One region of the Priestia sp. 3CA3 genome, then DNA from elsewhere that is predicted to be linked to it. Evidence: riboswitches for the same ligand, from Rfam matches in the RefSeq annotation. Region 1 holds a riboswitch; each other region holds the start of a gene.
The links. A riboswitch is a leader RNA that binds a small molecule or an ion and turns the genes downstream of it on or off. The one in region 1 is predicted to bind thiamine pyrophosphate.
Positions count from the first base shown of each region.

Region 2: linked by a shared signal. The riboswitch ahead of thiC (phosphomethylpyrimidine synthase ThiC) and the one ahead of AC1VNJ_RS10440 (acetylornithine deacetylase) in region 1 are both predicted to bind thiamine pyrophosphate.
Region 3: linked by a shared signal. The riboswitch ahead of thiM (hydroxyethylthiazole kinase) and the one ahead of AC1VNJ_RS10440 (acetylornithine deacetylase) in region 1 are both predicted to bind thiamine pyrophosphate.
Region 4: linked by a shared signal. The riboswitch ahead of AC1VNJ_RS21690 (thiamine phosphate synthase) and the one ahead of AC1VNJ_RS10440 (acetylornithine deacetylase) in region 1 are both predicted to bind thiamine pyrophosphate.

Region 1 covers NZ_JBXENJ010000003.1:205,935-210,421, forward strand. Annotated here, with positions in the region: gene AC1VNJ_RS10430 (ABC transporter ATP-binding protein) at 1-490, opposite strand, end outside; gene tenA (thiaminase II) at 483-1,154, opposite strand; gene AC1VNJ_RS10440 (acetylornithine deacetylase) at 1,160-2,437, opposite strand; TPP riboswitch at 2,552-2,654, opposite strand; gene AC1VNJ_RS10445 (MFS transporter) at 2,834-4,132, opposite strand; gene AC1VNJ_RS10450 (dihydrodipicolinate synthase family protein) at 4,243-4,487, opposite strand, start outside.
Region 2 covers NZ_JBXENJ010000019.1:14,607-19,093, forward strand. Annotated here, with positions in the region: gene AC1VNJ_RS25365 (Ger(x)C family spore germination protein) at 1-149, shown strand, start outside; gene AC1VNJ_RS25370 (VanZ family protein) at 347-802, shown strand; gene thiC (phosphomethylpyrimidine synthase ThiC) at 970-2,739, opposite strand; TPP riboswitch at 2,854-2,968, opposite strand; gene AC1VNJ_RS25380 (hypothetical protein) at 3,050-3,340, opposite strand; gene AC1VNJ_RS25385 (undecaprenyl-diphosphate phosphatase) at 3,799-4,487, shown strand, end outside.
Region 3 covers NZ_JBXENJ010000006.1:76,361-80,847, reverse strand. Annotated here, with positions in the region: gene AC1VNJ_RS16830 (hypothetical protein) at 1-138, opposite strand, end outside; gene AC1VNJ_RS16825 (GNAT family N-acetyltransferase) at 312-773, shown strand; gene AC1VNJ_RS16820 (TetR/AcrR family transcriptional regulator) at 1,035-1,634, shown strand; gene AC1VNJ_RS16815 (MFS transporter) at 1,731-2,948, shown strand; TPP riboswitch at 3,140-3,248, shown strand; gene thiM (hydroxyethylthiazole kinase) at 3,323-4,129, shown strand; gene thiE (thiamine phosphate synthase) at 4,143-4,487, shown strand, end outside.
Region 4 covers NZ_JBXENJ010000009.1:60,270-64,756, forward strand. Annotated here, with positions in the region: gene AC1VNJ_RS21670 (thiazole biosynthesis adenylyltransferase ThiF) at 1-319, opposite strand, end outside; gene AC1VNJ_RS21675 (thiazole synthase) at 316-1,083, opposite strand; gene thiS (sulfur carrier protein ThiS) at 1,089-1,292, opposite strand; gene thiO (glycine oxidase ThiO) at 1,289-2,416, opposite strand; gene AC1VNJ_RS21690 (thiamine phosphate synthase) at 2,400-3,023, opposite strand; TPP riboswitch at 3,145-3,246, opposite strand; gene AC1VNJ_RS21695 (hypothetical protein) at 3,405-3,620, opposite strand; gene crcB (fluoride efflux transporter CrcB) at 3,672-4,058, opposite strand; gene AC1VNJ_RS21705 (fluoride efflux transporter FluC) at 4,059-4,457, opposite strand.

The sequences.
Region 1 (4,487 bases):
CACTAAAAGGCTCATCTAAAAGCAGCACGTTAGAACCGCTTAATACCGTCCGAAGAAAAGAAACGCGCTGCTTCATCCCTCCGGATAAATCACTTGGAAAACGGTTTTCATACCCTTTTAGGCCAAACTCTTCAAGCAGCTGAGACACTTGCTTATGAGCACTTGCTTTTGATACATTGTGAAGCTCAAGAGGCAGTGCTGCATTGTCTAGAATCGTACGCCACGGAAGCAGCAAATCTTGCTGCGGCATATAGCCTACTTTTCCTAGTCGCTTTTCATAAGACTTTCCGTTAATCACGATATCGCCTTCACTCTGCTGTTCAAGACCTGTAATGAGACGAAACAACGTACTTTTCCCAGAGCCGCTCGCTCCAACGATACTGACAAACTCGCCTTCTTTCACGTCTAAGTTTAATGATTTTAAAATCGCTTGATCACCGTTCTTGTACGTAAAACTGACGTTTTGAAAAGATAACACAGACCTATTCATGAATTGGCCACATCGCTTCGTTATAAGCCATATCCCAGAACATATACTCAAAACGCGTCGTATTCAAGAAAATTTCTTCAAGCTTTTCTAATTCCACTTCTGATTTATCTTCAGTAAGTGAGTCAAATAAATTGATACACCATGTCGCCAGTTCTCCAAATTCTTCTGAGCTGTACATTTCAATCCACTCACGGTAAAACTCATTGTTAGCTCCAGGCTTTTCACTAAGTTCTTTTCCTATTTCCCAGTAGCTCCACATACAAGGCAAAAGAGCGGCTACTAATTCAGCTAATGTTCCACTTTGACCAACGTGCAGCATATAGTGCGTGTATGCAAGCGTTGTAGGAGATGGCTGCGCTTTTTCTAATTCTTTTTCGCTGATTTCAAATTTCTTGGCATACTCACGGTGCAGACTCATTTCTTCGTTTAATGTAGAATCTAAAAGGGCTGCAAATTTCCCCATCGTTTGAAGATCGGTAGCTTTCATGGCTCCAATCGCAAATAATTTGGCATAATCAATTAGGTAAAGGTAATCTTGAATCATGTAGAAGCGAAACTTCTCCTTTTCAAGCGTTCCATCTCCCATCCCCTGTACGAAGGGATGATTATGATTTTGACGCCAAATAGGCTGCAGCTTTTCGTATAATCGTTCACTAAATTTCATGATGATCACTCCTTATGCGTATGCAGCCACGTATAAATGAACTGCACTATCACTTTTGTATATTGAACAAGCTGATTAATATCTAATTGTTCGTTCACAGCATGTGCATTTGCTAAATTTCCCGGACCGTAAATAGCAGCGGGAATTCCCGCATCAGCTAGCCATCCCCCGTCTGTTACGCTAGTTGACACATCAATTGGAGGCTTTTTCCCTTCCATTTGTTCATGAGTATTTGCAAGCAGCTGCACTCCTGCATGATTTTCATCAATTTCTAATGACGGAAAGATTTCTCCTCTGTCTTCAATCATTGATGTGCCTCCCCATTCAAAGGTTGGCAGATTATCTTTTAACCATGGATCTGCTTTTGCAATAGCTATAATATATTCTTCCACTTCTTTTGATACTTGGTCGTACGATTCATTAGGATAATAGTGAACGGTGATCCACAGCCTGCATTCATCTGCAATAAAAGCAGCATGTCTTCCGCCTTCGATTACTGCTGGATTAATCGTATTTGTCCCTGGCAAAAATCCTGGATAGCTCTTTGTAACAGCCCAGTGACGCTCCAATTCTTGTAGCCCTCCGATCACTTTTGCCATCTTTTCAATAGCGCTTGCGGCTAACAGCCCTCCTCCAGCATGAATCATACTTCGGCGTGTACCGTCATGATAGGTTTTACTGCTTTTTATCGTAATCCATCCCGTGATCACTCCGCCTTGACCTTGAATATGTAAATCACTTGTATCGACTACAAGCGCAAAATCAGCTGTATACCCTTTCTGACAGCATTGCAGCGTACCTGCCTCTCCTACTTCTTCTCCTACAACGGATTCAAAAATCAAGTCTCCTGGCAGCTCGATTCCTGTTTCTGTTAAAAGCTGAACTGCAAATAATGCTCCCGCCAAACCGCCTTTCATATCAGCAACTCCGCGTCCAATTATCATATTGTCTTTCACAACAGCTTCAAACGGATTGGTTTCCCAATTTTCATTTTCTTGTACCTCAGCAACATCCATATGGCCGTTAATAATCAAGCTTTGATAGTCAGCCGATTTTTGTCCTTTTAACGTTCCCACTACGATAGGGTCGTTAGAATATAAGTCCCACATATCAATGGAAAAACCGCAGTTTTTAAGAAAATCCGCTACGTACAGCTGCGCTTCATGAGAATTTCGTGCAGGAGGCGCTGGCGTTTTATACGAAACAAGCGTTGTTAATAACTGGATTAACTCTCCTTTGCGCTCCTCTACCTGTTTGACAAGCAAATCAATTGTTTCTTTCATGTATGACACCTTCCTTTACGCATAAAAAAACACTTCTTTCGCAGGAAAGAAGTGTTTTTGTTTATGTACACAAAATTATTATAACGAGTTCGTAAGGAAATCCCATACAAAACATCCATTACAATACCTCTTTCCTACGCTAGTATTACCTAGTTCAGGTTATAAGGGTTAAGACTTATCGTCTCTCTCAGCTTCGAAAGCACCCCTAGTGGTGTTGTATCTCTATGAAATTAATCTATTATCATATGTTTACCTGTAATAGTTTTATCATAGTAAAGCGTTTTATTCAATAGAAAGGTTCATGATATGGTAATGAAAATAGTTTCCTTTTTAGTAGTAAAAGAAAAAGCACACACCTTTTTCATGCAGTGTGTGCTCTTTGTTTTTGTGACATTACTAGTTAGCTATTGGCTTCTTTAAAAATACGCCATAACTAATAGCACCAATTAAAAGCAGTCCTGCTCCTAACAGGAAAACCGCCGTAAAAGTTCCCGTTGCATCTAATATAAACCCTGTTACGATAGGAGCCATTGCCGCTCCTAGAAATCCACCGAAGTTCTGAATAGCGCCGAGTGAAGCAACTTGTTCCTTTGGTGCAATATCCGCCGCTAGAGTCCAAATGACGCCTGATGGCAGCTGTGACGCGAAGTAGCCAATCGACAATAAGACAATACTTAAGGCTGCATTATCAATAAAAGGAACGGGTGCTACCGATGCTGCGGCTAAGATTGCCCCGCCTACAATTGGTATTTTTCTTGCCGTTACTGCATTAATTCCTTTTCGAATAAATCTATCTGAAATTACACCACCAAGCAACACTCCTATGATTCCTGCTAGAAACGGAATAGCAGCAATCCAGCCCGTTTGTTTTAGGCTAAAACCGCGCTCTGTTTCTAAGTAGCTAGGAAGCCAAGTTAAATAAACCCATATCGTAAACATAATTCCGAAATTCCCGATAATCATAAACCATGTGCTTTTATATTTAAACAGCTGTGACCATTTTGCTTGTGAGGTATGACTGATTTTTATTTCTTCTTTAGGGACAGCTTTCACTTTATTGGCAACATAATCCGGATCTCGGTATATCTTTAGCCAAACAAACATCACAATAAAGCCTGCTGCTCCTATAACAACAAACATTCCTCTCCAACTCATTGTTAAAAGCAGTACCGTTAGAAGTGGCGGAGCAATCGCATTAGCAATTTGAGACCCTGTATTAATAATCGAAGTAGGAAGGCCGCGCTCTTCTTTTTTAAACCATCTTTCCGTCACTTTAATTCCTGAAGTAAAAAAAGGAGACTCCGATACACCAAGAAGCATTCTCATGGCATAAAGAGCAGAATACGTGTTAGTAAATGCACTTGCTACCGTTGCCACAGACCATAGGCCTGATGCCCATGCAAACATTTTTTTCGGCCCGTATTTGTCAACCAGCCAGCCTGCTGGTAGATTTGCTAAGGCATATGGCCAGAGAAAAGCTGAAAGCAAAAGACCCATTTGTGTAGAAGACAGCCCAAACTCTTTGGCAATCGTGGTATTAGCGATGCTTAAATTAGAGCGGTCTAAATAGTTAACAACTGCTCCAATTAGCAATACAATAATAAGCCACCAGCGTATATTCGTCTTTTTTACATCTTGCTTTACAGGACCTAAATCTTTGTTAACGCTTTCATTTAATTTAGATGTAACCGCCATAGAATATCCCTCCATAACCTTAATCGTTATAGTGAATGAGCTGTTTGCTTATTATTAAACAGCCCTGTTCACTAGAAATGCATGAGTTTATTCAGAACATGAACCAATTATTAAACACTGCTCTTTGGACGAATACTATTTAGTTTATCATCTAATTCTTTGACTTCTTCTTCTGTTAAATCTATTTGAGGAGATCTCATGCCACCAACATCAATGCCTCTCAATTTTAATGCTTCTTTAAAATAAGACATGTTGCTTCCGTTTAAAAGAGCTTCACAATATTGAATAGCAACTTTTTGCATCTTTCTCGCTTTTTCTAAATCATTCGCTTTAAAGGCATTATAAGTCTCTACAA
Region 2 (4,487 bases), on a different contig from region 1:
CTAACTGTGATTTTCTTGAAATAGGAAGAGAAGTAGCTGCTTATCATCCGAGTATATGGAAAAGGCTTAAATGGAGACAGGACTATAAAAACATCTCGATTAATCCGAAAGTACAAGTGGAAATTATCCATCGTGGAGTTATTAATTAACAAAAGTCATGCGAAAAGCGTGGCTTTTTTAATTGAAAAAATTTTAGTTTACAAAATAACAAAAAGGGAATTGTATTTATTTATTGATGTGATAGGATAAAAAAGCATATAAATGCATTCACTACGAATGAAAGCAGTGAACGGGTACATATAGATAATAATAAATGGTTTTGGGAGTCAAAGAAGGTGATGTTGAAGTGAATGTAAGCATCAGGTCAATTGTTAAAAAAGTCATGTTCACTCTATTTATTGCGTATACGGCAGTGGTCATTTATGCTACTCTCATACGGGAAAACGAACATGTTTACGGAAAAGCAATGAACTTGGATTTATTTAGTACAATCCGTCTGATGTGGGACAGCGGTAATATAATGCTCACTCTGACAAATATACTGGGAAATATCGTGATGTTTGCGCCGCTTGGAATGTTTATTCCGTTGTTTATGAAGTGGTTTGACGGTTTTATTCAAGTCTTTACGACTGGTTTCTTAATCAGTTTTCTGATTGAAATTTTACAGTACAAGCTAACGGAACGAGTATTTGATATTGATGATATCTTTTTGAACACGCTAGGTACATTTATAGGCTGGGTTATTATTAAAATACTATATTGGATTAAGAACATGCTGAAAGCACGTTTCAAAAAAAGATGAAAGGACTTCTTTACGAAGTCCTTTTTGCATCTTGTTGATAGAAACACTTAATGCAGCGTCTTACGGAAGAATGTGAGGATTCAACGATAATGTGCTGACAATTTTGCTGAACAAATAATAACTTTCCTTCAAGCTGCTTAATTTGTTTTTTAAGCTGTTCTACTTCATTATTGATAGATATTTGAACCACTGTTAACAAACTCTTTAGCTTTTTCTTTCATTCCTTCTTTTCTTACTTCGTTTACATCTTTTTCATTTTCTTGAGCCATGTTACGAATATCTTGAGAAATACGCATCGAACAGAATTTAGGTCCACACATTGAACAGAAATGGGCTGTTTTAGCACCTTCAGCGGGAAGTGTTTCATCGTGATATTCTTTTGCGCGCTCTGGATCTAGTGACAGGTTAAATTGATCATTCCATCTAAATTCAAATCTTGCTTTAGACAGAGCATTATCGCGTTTTTGTGCTCCTGGATGGCCTTTTGCTAGGTCAGCAGCATGCGCAGCAATTTTATAGGTGATAACGCCTTCGCGAACGTCTTCTTTATTCGGGAGTCCTAAATGTTCTTTTGGCGTTACGTAGCAAAGCATAGCTGTCCCAAACCAGCCAATCATTGCAGCACCAATACCTGATGTAATATGGTCATAGCCTGGAGCGATGTCGGTTGTAAGCGGTCCAAGAGTATAGAAGGGAGCTTCCTGGCATATTTCCATTTGTTTATCTACGTTTTCTTTGATGAGATGCATTGGAACATGTCCAGGACCTTCAATCATAACTTGAACATCGTGTTTCCAAGCAATTTTAGTTAATTCACCAAGCGTTTCTAATTCACCGAACTGTGCCTCATCATTAGCGTCTGCAATGGAACCAGGGCGTAGCCCATCGCCAAGCGAAATAGCAATATCGTATGCTTTACAGATTTCACAGATTTCTTCAAAGCGAGTATATAAAAAGTTCTCTTCATGATGAGCTAAACACCACTGCGCCAAGATGGATCCTCCGCGTGAAACAATACCTGTCGTACGTTTCGCTGTCAGAGGAATATAACGTAAAAGAACACCTGCGTGAATAGTAAAGTAATCAACACCTTGTTCTGCTTGTTCAATTAATGTATCGCGGTATGCTTCCCACGTTAGATCTTCTGCTACGCCTTTTACTTTTTCAAGCGCTTGGTAAATAGGAACGGTCCCTACAGGAACAGGCGAGTTGCGGATAATCCATTCGCGTGTTGTGTGAATATCCTTTCCTGTTGATAGATCCATAATTGTATCGGCTCCCCAACGCGTTGCCCATGTCATTTTTTCTACTTCATCTTCAATAGCTGAACGAATAGCTGAATTTCCGATATTAGCATTAATTTTCACATGGAATTTGCGGCCGATAATCATCGGTTCGCTCTCAGGGTGATTGATATTATTAGGGATAATTGCACGTCCTCTTGCTACTTCTTCACGCACAACTTCAGGATTCATCTGTTCACGAATAGCGATAAATTCCATTTCGGGCGTGATGATTCCTTTTTTCGCATAGTGCATTTGCGTTACATTTTGATTTTTTTTCGCGCGCAAAGGTAAACGTTTAGTGATAAAGCGCTCGTACTGATCTCTTGGATCACCGTCATAATAACCGTTATCCTGTGGCTGAACCGTACGGCCTTGATATGTTTCTACATCGTTTCGTTCTGCAATCCACTTTTCGCGCAGAGCCGGTACTCCTTTTTGTAAATTAATTTCATAAGAGGGATCTGTATAAACACCGCTCGTGTCGTATACACGTACGGGACTATTTTCTTCTTCACCAAAAGACCCTGTAGTAGGAGACTGATGAATTTCACGCATAGGTACTTTAAGGTCTTGTCTGGATCCTTGGACATATACTTTGTGACTGTTTGGAAAAGGCTTTTTCATAGAAACTGATACATTTTGTTTTGACATTACATATTCCTCCGGTTTCGCATAAAGTGTAGCTATACCGAACCATAAAAAAAATCGGGTTCTGTGATAGACAGAACCCGATGGAATAGGCAAAAAAAGAATAAACATATACTATTCTTTTCAAGACTACTTCCCTCCGCTGGTATAACCCAAATCAGGTTCAAAGGGTTAAAGAGTTTTATTGCACTCTTCTCTCAGTCTGAGCTATCAGACACCCCTAGTAGAAATAACATTCAAATTATTCAATTTACGGCTTAAGTTTACCATCATTCGGTAAAAAATCAACCCTTAAATAAAAAAAGCTAGACAATTAGCGTTGTCTAGCAGCATCGATTGCAATCACAATAGCTGTAATAATATGCATGATAAATCCCAAAAATGGAATCCAAGCAACCAGTGAGGTAACAAGCCCTAGTATGTTTCCATAAGCAGATAACCCTCGTCTATTAGCTAAAATGAGTGTGATAGCATGAAGAATAAATCCAATAAAAAGAGGAGTATAGCTAAAGCCCATAACAATCCCCGCGCCAATTAAAGGAATTCCCAGCAAGGCTTCATACCCAGCAGTGACCCATTTCATTGTACGTACATTTCCATTCATAGTAAAAAGCCTCCTAAAAAAGATACTACTATATACGAGAAAAGAGAGAAAAAAGTTTCAAATTACTTGGGGGATATGTCGTATAAGTCAGCCCTATTGGATTAAAATGATAGATGACAGTAAAGGGGGATGGAAAAAACATAATGATTTAGTCATTTTTTCACACTAAAGAAAAATAGTCTAGATGATTCATTTTTAGCTAAGGGACCAGAATTTATACTGAACATAGTGACTGCTTTTTAAAATAAATAAAAGCTGATATCGTGTTTTTTGGTTGTAGCATGTAAGCTTTTTATTACAAATTATTAAAGATTCTTATCTTTTTGCAAATACACATTGTATTTCATAGTTTTAACAATTATGATAAAAAAGCAAGTGTCAAAATAGGAAAATAGTTGAGCATGTAAAACGAAGCGATAAGCTTATTAATTTGAAAGAAAGGCAAGGTACATAGCTTTATGTGGGAAATTATTGTAGCAATCATTTTAGGGATTGTAGAAGGTTTAACAGAGTTTGCTCCCGTTTCGTCAACTGGGCATATGATTATTGTGGATGACCTGTGGTTAAATTCAAAAGAATTATTTTCATCTCCAGTAGCTAATACATTTAAGATTGTTATTCAGCTAGGGTCGATCTTAGCAGTAGTTGTTATTTTTAAAGATCGTTTTATTAATTTATTAGGATTGGGAAAAAAACCAGCTGCTGCAATTGGACCGACAAATCGCTTAAATTTAATGCAGGTAATTGTTGGTTTGTTACCCGCAGGAGTGTTAGGACTTTTGTTTGATGATTACATTGATGAACATTTGTTTTCTTTAAATACGGTGCTAATTGGCTTAGTGGTCGGAGCTGTATTAATGATTCTAGCAGATTTGTTTGGACCTAAACGTCCGCGTGTAGAGACGGTGGACCAAATGTCTTATGGACAAGCACTAGGTATAGGACTGTTTCAATGTATTGCTCTTTGGCCAGGTTTTTCTCGTTCAGGCTCAACGATTTCAGGAGGGGTTCTTCTTGGAATGAGCCATAAGGCAGCCGCAGATTTTACATTTATTATGGCAGTGCCAATTATGGCAGGAGCAAGTGGACTTTCATTGGTTAAAAACTGGCAGTATTTCACATCAGATGCACTACCGTTTTTTATTGC
Region 3 (4,487 bases), on a different contig from region 1:
AATCGCCTCTTTTTCAAGCTGAGCCGCTTTCTTTAAATCTTGATTGTTATAATCGATTAAATCATCTTGAACAGGATCACTAAAGCAGGCGGATAATAAAAACAAAAGAGGGACAAGACAAAATAAAACTTTCTTCAACGAATTTCACCTCCGTTTAACAATGTATGAAACATCTGCTTGGCAAAGTCTGTTTTAATAACTGGAGAAAAAGAAGGGAGTGTATAAAAGGATTTTTAAAGGTCGACAGTGAATGTATTCATAAGTTGGTTTGTAGTTGACCACCCTTTAGTAGCAGGAAGGAAGAGAAGATGATTAAAATAAAAAGAGACCACTTAACGAACAATGAAGTTATTGAGCTAGTAAGTTCTCACCTTCAAGGAATGAACTTACATTCCCCCCCTGAAAGTATTCATGCTCTAGATATTGAAAGTTTAAAACAACGTCATATTACGTTTTGGAGCGTGTGGGAAGGAAGTCAGCTAGCAGGGTGCGGAGCTGTAAAAGAGTTAGATGAGCACCACGGAGAAATTAAATCGATGCGAACAGCTACCGCTCATTTGCGGAAAGGAATTGCTAGAGAGCTGCTGCAGTACATAATAAATGAAGCGCAAAAACGAGGGTACCGACGCTTAAGCTTAGAAACAGGATCCGCACCTGCTTTTGAACCGGCTAGAAAGCTATACGCCAGTTTTGGATTTTACGAGTGCGAACCGTTTTCTACCTACAAAGAAGATCCATACAGTGTGTTTATGACAAAGAAATTGAATGAGTAAAAGACAGGAAAGAAGGCGCAGATGATTTGTTTATTTGTATGCAAACTGTGCGCGCAAGCAGCTGTCATTTATCCTGTTAGCAAGTAAGCTTTTTAGGCAAAGCCTTTTTAGGAGGCTTTGTTTTGGTCATGATTCATATAAAAAGGTATAAACTAGGTTTTCTCACTAGACAAAAAGGTTTTTCCTATGTAGTATAGGTGTCAGATAATACAAAACGAATGTTCAGTATAAATAATAAATGTACGGGGCGGTGGAAATAGCTTGAATAAAAAAAAGCTTCAAAGTGAACAAACCAAAAGAAAAGTGGCAGATGCCGCTAAAGCATTGTTTTCTCAAAAAGGCTATAAAGCTACATCTATTGAGGAAATTGTAGAAGCTACGGGAAGCAGTAAAGGGAATATTTATTATCACTTTAAAAGTAAAGAAGGGCTTTTTCTTTATTTAATAGACGAATGGGATCTTGAGTGGGAACGAAACTGGAAAGAAAGAGAGTCTCTTTACAAAACAACAAGAGATAAGCTTTTTGGAATAGCGGAGCAAATCATTTTAGATGATTTGAATCATCCTCTTACGAAAGCTGCGGATGAGTTTTTTAACAACGAGGAGAAGGGCAGCGACATCGAAGAGCGAATTGATGAGATGGTGAAACGACACGTGGAGTTTAACCGGGAACTTTTGCAACAGGGCATCGATGAAGGCGAGTTTTCTCATAAAAATGCAGAGCAACTTGCAGTAATTTTAGAAGGGTTGTTTGTTGGAATGAGCCGCATGTCTCGAAAAACGAGTACGGAAAATGCCCTGCAGCTTTACCATTCAGCAATCGATGTATTTTTAAACGGAATTATAGCAAGGTCTTCTTAAATAAGCGGGGATGCTTATTGCGGCAATGAGTAATCCCTCATTATTTTGTATTTTTATAGACCGAACGTTCAGTATTTTTGTAATCAGGAGGTTTATATGTCATTATTGTTAAGAAATCGGGCGGCGATTTTGCTGCTCATGCTAAATATTTTTATTATCTTTACGGGAATCGGTCTCGTTATTCCAATTATGCCAACCTATATGACGGAGCTTCATATCAACGGCAGCGTGATGGGGCTTTTAGTAGCCGTGTTTTCACTAACTCAATTTCTGTTTTCGCCTTTAGCGGGGCGATTATCCGATTCGTTAGGGAGAAAGAAAATTATTGTAGCGGGAATGATTGTTTTTGCCCTGTCTGAATGGTTCTTTGGTTCAGTGAGTACACCTCTTTTATTATTTGTATCCAGAATGCTAGGTGGGGTCGGAGCCGCGCTTATTATGCCTGCTGTTATGGCCTATACAGCGGACGTGACGTCTGCTAAAGAACGCGCTAAAGGAATGGGCTATGTGACGGCAGCGATTACAACAGGATTTATTATCGGGCCCGGTATTGGAGGCTTTTTAGCTGAATACGGCATGCGCGTGCCATTTTACATGGCCGCAGTAGCAGGAGGCTTGGCTGCAGTGATTACGCTTTTTGTTTTGCCGGAGTCTCGTCCTGTACAAGGTCATGCTGTTTCAAACAATGAGAATCCAAAAGAAGATCGGCTGCTGCTGCAGCTTATGAATTCCTACAAAGAACCTTATTTTTTAAGTTTAATTATCGTTTTTGTGACATCGTTTGGATTATCCAATTATGAAACGATCTTTTCACTATTTGTTGATCATAAATTTAGCTTTACGCCAAAAGATATTGCGTTTGTTATTACGTTTGGCTCTATTGCAGGGGCTGTTGTGCAGGTTACGATTTTTGGCTGGATTTTAAATAAGTTCGGTGAAAAAAGAGTGATTTCGTTTTGCTTGATGATGACGGGACTTTTTATTTTACTTACGCTATTTGTGCACACGTACTGGCTTATTATTGTTGTAACATTTATCGTCTTTTTAGCAACAGATATTTTACGTCCGGCAATCAGCACGCAAATGTCGATGATGGCACAAGACGACCAAGGGTATGTAGCCGGACTAAATTCTGCTTATACAAGTCTTGGGAATATTATTGGACCCGTTGTCGCAGGCTTTCTCTTTGATATAAACATTAATTATCCGTACGTATCAGCTGCACTTGTACTGCTGCTTTGTTTTCTTTTATCTTTAAGAGCAGGGAAGGATCGAAAAACAGCTGTGAGAAATCAAGCGATTCAAGAGAAATAACGAGAAGGAAAAATGATAGAATTTTTAGGGGATAGAAGACCTCCAGTAGCTTACTGGAGGTCTTTTAATGATGCTTTTAGTAAAGCTGTAAGATTTACAACACCACTCAGCCTATAGCGAAGCTTTATTTTATCGGCAAAACAGTGAAATGGTTGCAAATAAAAAGGGTTAATAGTAAACTTTAAACGTAACAAGAATAGTATGGGAGCTTGCGCGGGGCAGGCTGAGAGTACAGGGGCGCCTGTTGACCATTTGAACCTGTTGGATAATGCCAGCGCAGGGAATGTGAGTACATACCAAAGCACTTTGCGCATGCAAGGTGCTTTTTTGTCTTTTTTTGCAGTGTTAAAACTAAATGAAAAGAGTGAGAGAACATGGATATTAGTAAAATTTCAGCTCAATTAGAAAAAGTAAGAGACTTAAGTCCGCTTATTCATAATATTACGAATGTTGTGGTAACCAATTTTACAGCAAATGGACTGCTTGCCCTAGGAGCGTCACCTGTTATGGCTTATGCGAAGGAAGAAGTGGCTGATATGGCTCGAATCGCCGGAGCGCTTGTCTTAAATATGGGTACACTGACGGCTCAAGAAGTAGAAGCAATGAGAATAGCAGGAAAATCAGCAAATGAAAACGGCGTGCCGGTTATTTTCGATCCTGTAGGAGCCGGAGCGACACCGTTTCGTACAGAAGTAGCACGTCAGCTTGTAGAAGAATTAAATATTGCAGTTATTCGTGGTAACGCTGCTGAAGTTGCGAATGTAGTAGGCGAGTCATGGCTCATTAAAGGCGTTGATTCATTAGAAGGGCAAGGAGACGTCATTGAACTTGCTGAGAAAGCGGCGAACAAATTAGATACAGTGATTGTTATTACGGGTAAACAAGATGTGATCACCGATGGAAACACAACGTATACAGTAGACAACGGTCACCCGTTATTTACGAAAGTGACGGGGACTGGATGTCTGTTGACATCAATTATAGGAGCTTTCGCTGCTGTAGAAAAAGAATATGTCGAGGCAAGCGTTGCTGCTTTAAGTTTTTACGGAGTGGCAGGTGAAATCGCCGCAGCGAAAAAAGGTGAAGAAGGGCCGGGAAGCTTTCAAATTGAGCTCTTAAACCAGCTTCATCTTTTATCTGGGCAGGATATTGAATCATATGCAAGAGTACATCAACGTTAAAAGGAGCCGGAAAATGACAAACGAAGAAATCAAAAAGCTGCTGAAAGTTTATTTTATAATGGGCAGCAATAACTGTACAAAAGATCCGAAAGAAGTGTTGAAAGAAGCAATTGAAGGCGGCGTTACCGTGTTTCAATTTCGTGAAAAAGGCGAGGGTGCCCTAAAAGGAGAAGCGAAATATCAGCTGGCGAAAGAACTTCAGCAAATTTGTCAGCAGCACAGCGTTCCTTTTGTTGTGAATGATGATCTTGACTTAGCGATCCGCTTACAAGCAGATGGCGTTCATATTGGACAAGAAGATGAAAAAGCTCATATTGTTCGAGAAAAAATAGGAAAAGGAATTGTGGGCGTCTCTGTT
Region 4 (4,487 bases), on a different contig from region 1:
GGGTACCGTCCGCTACGTGGGCTTCTACTTTTACATCATGATTAATATCGTGAAGCCTTTTTTTAGCGGCAACTGCTTTTGGGATTCTTTTATCAGCATCTTTTTCACTATACAATTGCTGACGCTGAAGGTTGCTCCACTCTACATAATCGCGGTCAATGAGCGTTATTTTCTTTACCCCCGCTCGCGCAAGAGCCTCGGCGTTCCCTGTTCCAAGAGCACCTGCTCCTACAATCAGAACATGCTTTTCTTGAATTAGCTGCTGTCCTCCTTTTCCAATAGGTTGAAACAGTTCTTGGCGGGAATAACGATTAATCAACCGATACTCATCCCTTCTGTTGGACTGCTTGCCGTTGCATATTGTTTCTTTTCAATACGTCCTGCTTCAAATGCTGCTCGTCCTGCTTCAATCGCTAGCTTCATAGCACGAGCCATTTTCACAGGATCTTTTGCTCCTGAAACAGCTGTATTTAATAACACACCATCTGCTCCTAGCTCCATAGCTTGAGCTGCGTCTGAAGCCGTTCCAATACCTGCATCTACAATTACTGGAACAGTTGATTGTTCAATGATAAAACGCATGTTCAACGGATTAATAATACCTTGACCTGAACCGATAGGCGACGCTCCTGGCATAATGGCATGTACGCCTAACTCCTCTAAACGACGCGCAAGTAAAACATCATCTGATGTGTAAGGTAAAACGGTAAAGCCCTCTTTTAACAGTTCTTCACTAGCTTTTAATGTTTCAACTGGATCAGGAAGCAGCGTCTTATCACATCCAATTACTTCTACTTTCACCATGTCACAAAGTCCAGAAGCCTTTGCTAATTTAGCAATACGTACGGCCTCTTCTGCATTTTTTGCTCCAGCAGTGTTAGGCAAAAGAGTGAAACGCTTCACATCAAGTGCTTCTAATAAATTAGGCTGATTTTGATCAAAAATATCCATTCGTCTAACAGCAAATGTTAAAATTTCTGTTTCCGACTCTTCTACCGCTTGACGCTGAGTCGTAAAGTCCGGAAATTTCCCTGTTCCTAATAATAAACGTGAATTAAATGTATATTGTCCAATTTTTAACATACTCTTCATCCTCCTCCAACAAATGAAACAACTTCTAATGTATCTCCATCTTTTAAGCATGCATCGCTATGTTCTTCTTTTTGCAAAATATTCTTGTTTAATTCAACAATTACAACTCGCTCATGCAGACTCTGAGCCTGCAGCAAGTGCTCGACCGTTTCAATTTCATCTCCGACAGTGACGGTCTTACCGTTAATAATTAGATTCAATGAACTCCCTCCATTGCTCTCGTTAGCTGAAATGATGTAAAAAATGAATGATTTGGCTTTTTCCCTAACAAAGCATCAGCCATAATTTTTCCAGTTGCAGCGCTTAATAAAATACCGTTTCGGTAGTGGCCAAAAGCCATGTGCAGATTCGCTATTTCAGGGTGCTCTCCTAAATAAGGCCAGCCATCATTTGTTTGTGGACGAAGACCAGCCCATGCTTTTTCAAATGTGGCTTCTTTAATGGCCGGCAGAAGCGCAGAAGCTTTATTCAGCAAAAATTGAATACCTTGTGCAGAAACGGTTTTAGTAAAATCATGCTGCAGCTTAGTTGCCCCGATTACGATTCTTCCACCAGTCTTAGGGACTAAGTAAAAACCTTCATCTAAAAAAATCGTTTTAGAAAGCAGGGGCTTATGACTTTGCAGAGCAATACACTCTCCTTTTACAGGAAACACCTCGCCTAAATGTTCAGAAGAAATAAAGCGTTTAGCCCATGAGCCTGCTGCAATCACTACTTTTTCTCCATAAAAAGAGCCTTTGGACGTCTGTACCCCTTTTACTGTTTCATTTTCCATAATAAGAGAGTGAACGTCACAGTATTCGAATACATCTGCTCCGTGATACAAGGCTCCATGAGCAAGAGCTTGTGTTAACTTAGCGGGAGCTAGCTGGCCGTCTCCCGGTATTGTAATGGCTCCGTATATGTCTGGAGAGAGCCCGGGTTCTAACAAACGCGCTTCTTTTACATCGATCCATCTTACACCTTTGTCCCACCGGTGGTGCTGAGCGGCTTTTTTCTTTAATACGTGTGCATCTTCTTCTGTTACAGCGACTTTTAATAAGCCTTTTTGAATGAGCTCTACATCGATAGCCGTTTTTTCTTTTAGTTCCTTCACCAGTTCAGGAAACATGCTTCTGCTCTTAATAGCAAGGTCTAAAAGAGGACCTTCTTCATCAATTTCAGCTTGAGCCCCTAAAATACCAGCGGCTGCACTTGAAGCTTCACAACCAACTTGATTGCGTTCAAGAATAGCTACTGACGCTCCTTGTTTTGACAAATGATAAGCGATAGAAGAGCTGATTATACCTCCTCCGATTAACAGTACATCATAATGCTGCTTCATTTTCTCCACCTCCAGATGTCCATATATGAGAATATTGTTTAATCGCTTTCAGGGGATCTTGCGCAAGCATGACACCAGACATCACGGCTATACCGTGTGCTCCTGTTTGAAGTACCTCTTTGGCATTTACAGGTGTAATTCCTCCAATGGCAATAACCGGTATCTGCACAGCGTCTACTACTTCTTTTAGTGCCGCTATCCCTCGACTTTTTAATTCTTTTTTTGAATGTGTTGAATAAATATGTCCGTATAAAATGTAGTGAGCACCATCTTTTTCAGCTTCTAAAGCCTCTTCCACAGAGTGAACTGACTTTCCAACAATAAGAGAAGGAAATGCGTCTATAACAAACGAAACGTCTAAACTATGATAGGCAAGCTGTACACCTTTTGCTTTTAAAGCATGCGCTACATCAACTCGGTCATTCACAATAATTTTAGAGCGACAAAATGGTAGGCTTTCTAGTAAACATTGAATCTGCTTTGCCGTTTTCTTTTTTTCTCTAATATGAATGGCGCCCGCAAAAGGCGCGATAGCCGTTAAAATTTTTTGAAGCTCTTCGATTGGCTGCTTATCTGTTGTAATGACATGAAATTTAGGAATATCCACATGATCGAAACCTTTCCATTCAGAATAAAGAGAAATTTCAATCACTTCATCTTGTGCAGAGGGCTTTATTACATACAAAAAACCACTCTACAACGTAGAGTGGTTAGCATGCATCGTTATGTAAACATGATCGCCACTTCCCTACGCTGGTCCAAACCAGATCAGGTTCAAAGGGTCCGAAATACATCCGTCTCAGCTTCAAAAAGCTCCCCTAGTGATTGCTATTTATTGATTTTGTTTTTGCACTTAAAATTATAACACAACTAGATGTAAATACAATATCTCTTTATGCTCTTACGGCTCTCTTCCTTTTATAGATGTATCTTTTAAGCTTCTTTACTAAGAGGCCCGGCGTACCGAATCATTCTGCTTTTTATATAGTTAGTAATCGGTATAGTCGTCAAATTCTTCTTTGTCTTTTTCCTTTTTCCGATCCCATATAAACAGCAGGAGTAACATAATAAAAGTTAGAATATAAAAACCGTAAAAAATAAATGCCGCCACAACATTTATAAATAAAAATAAAAAACCAATGATCTGACCTGCAACAGCTACAATCAACAAAATGTATTTCCAAACTTCTGCTTTTCTATCCATTCTCTACTTCTCCGTCTTTTTGTTTTTCCCTACTAGAAACGTTCTCTTTACTTATAATAAAAACGTTCCTGCCAGTAAACCGACTGTAAATAAACCAACTGTTCCAAATGCTGAAATCCCCACGTACGCCAACATTTTCCGATAAGATTTTTCCCGAATTAACTGTACGGTTTCCACACTAAACGTTGAAAAAGTGGTAAAGGCACCAAAAAACCCAATGCCAATCATTAAAAATATTGAATCATCATAAGCATGACTCGGAACCTTTCCATAATAACTACCGTAAAAAAGACCAAGCCCAAACGCACCGAGCAAGTTTACAAACAGCATTGAGACTGGAAAAGGAGGGTTTGAAACTGTTTTTGTAACTTTTAAACCCAAAAGATAACGGCATATTCCTCCAGCTGCCCCGCCAAGTGCCAAGCTCACTATGCTCATTTACTTCACCTCATGTACTTTCACTAAATTTTTCCCTGCCGCTTCACCGCATAGATAGCCTGCTAAAGCAAGAAGGATTCCACCTACTAAAGAGACAATGACATAAATGGCTCCCCAAAATAAATGGTGCTGAGTGAGAGAAATGACGTCTCCTGCAAAGGTTGAATACGTTGTAAAACCGCCGCACACGCCAACTCCTAGTCCAAGCTTTATCCATTCTTTTGGCTTTTTCCACGCAAAAAATCCTGTTAATAGGCCTAGTATGAAGCTTCCTAATAGGTTTTCAATTACCGTTCCTATTGGATAGCCCGTATATAATAAGGAAAGATTTAGCAAATAACGCGCATATGTACCAGCGATAGCACCAAAGGCAATTGAGATTAAGTTTATGGCTTTCATCATATCGCTCCGTTTCATAAATTCTTCTTT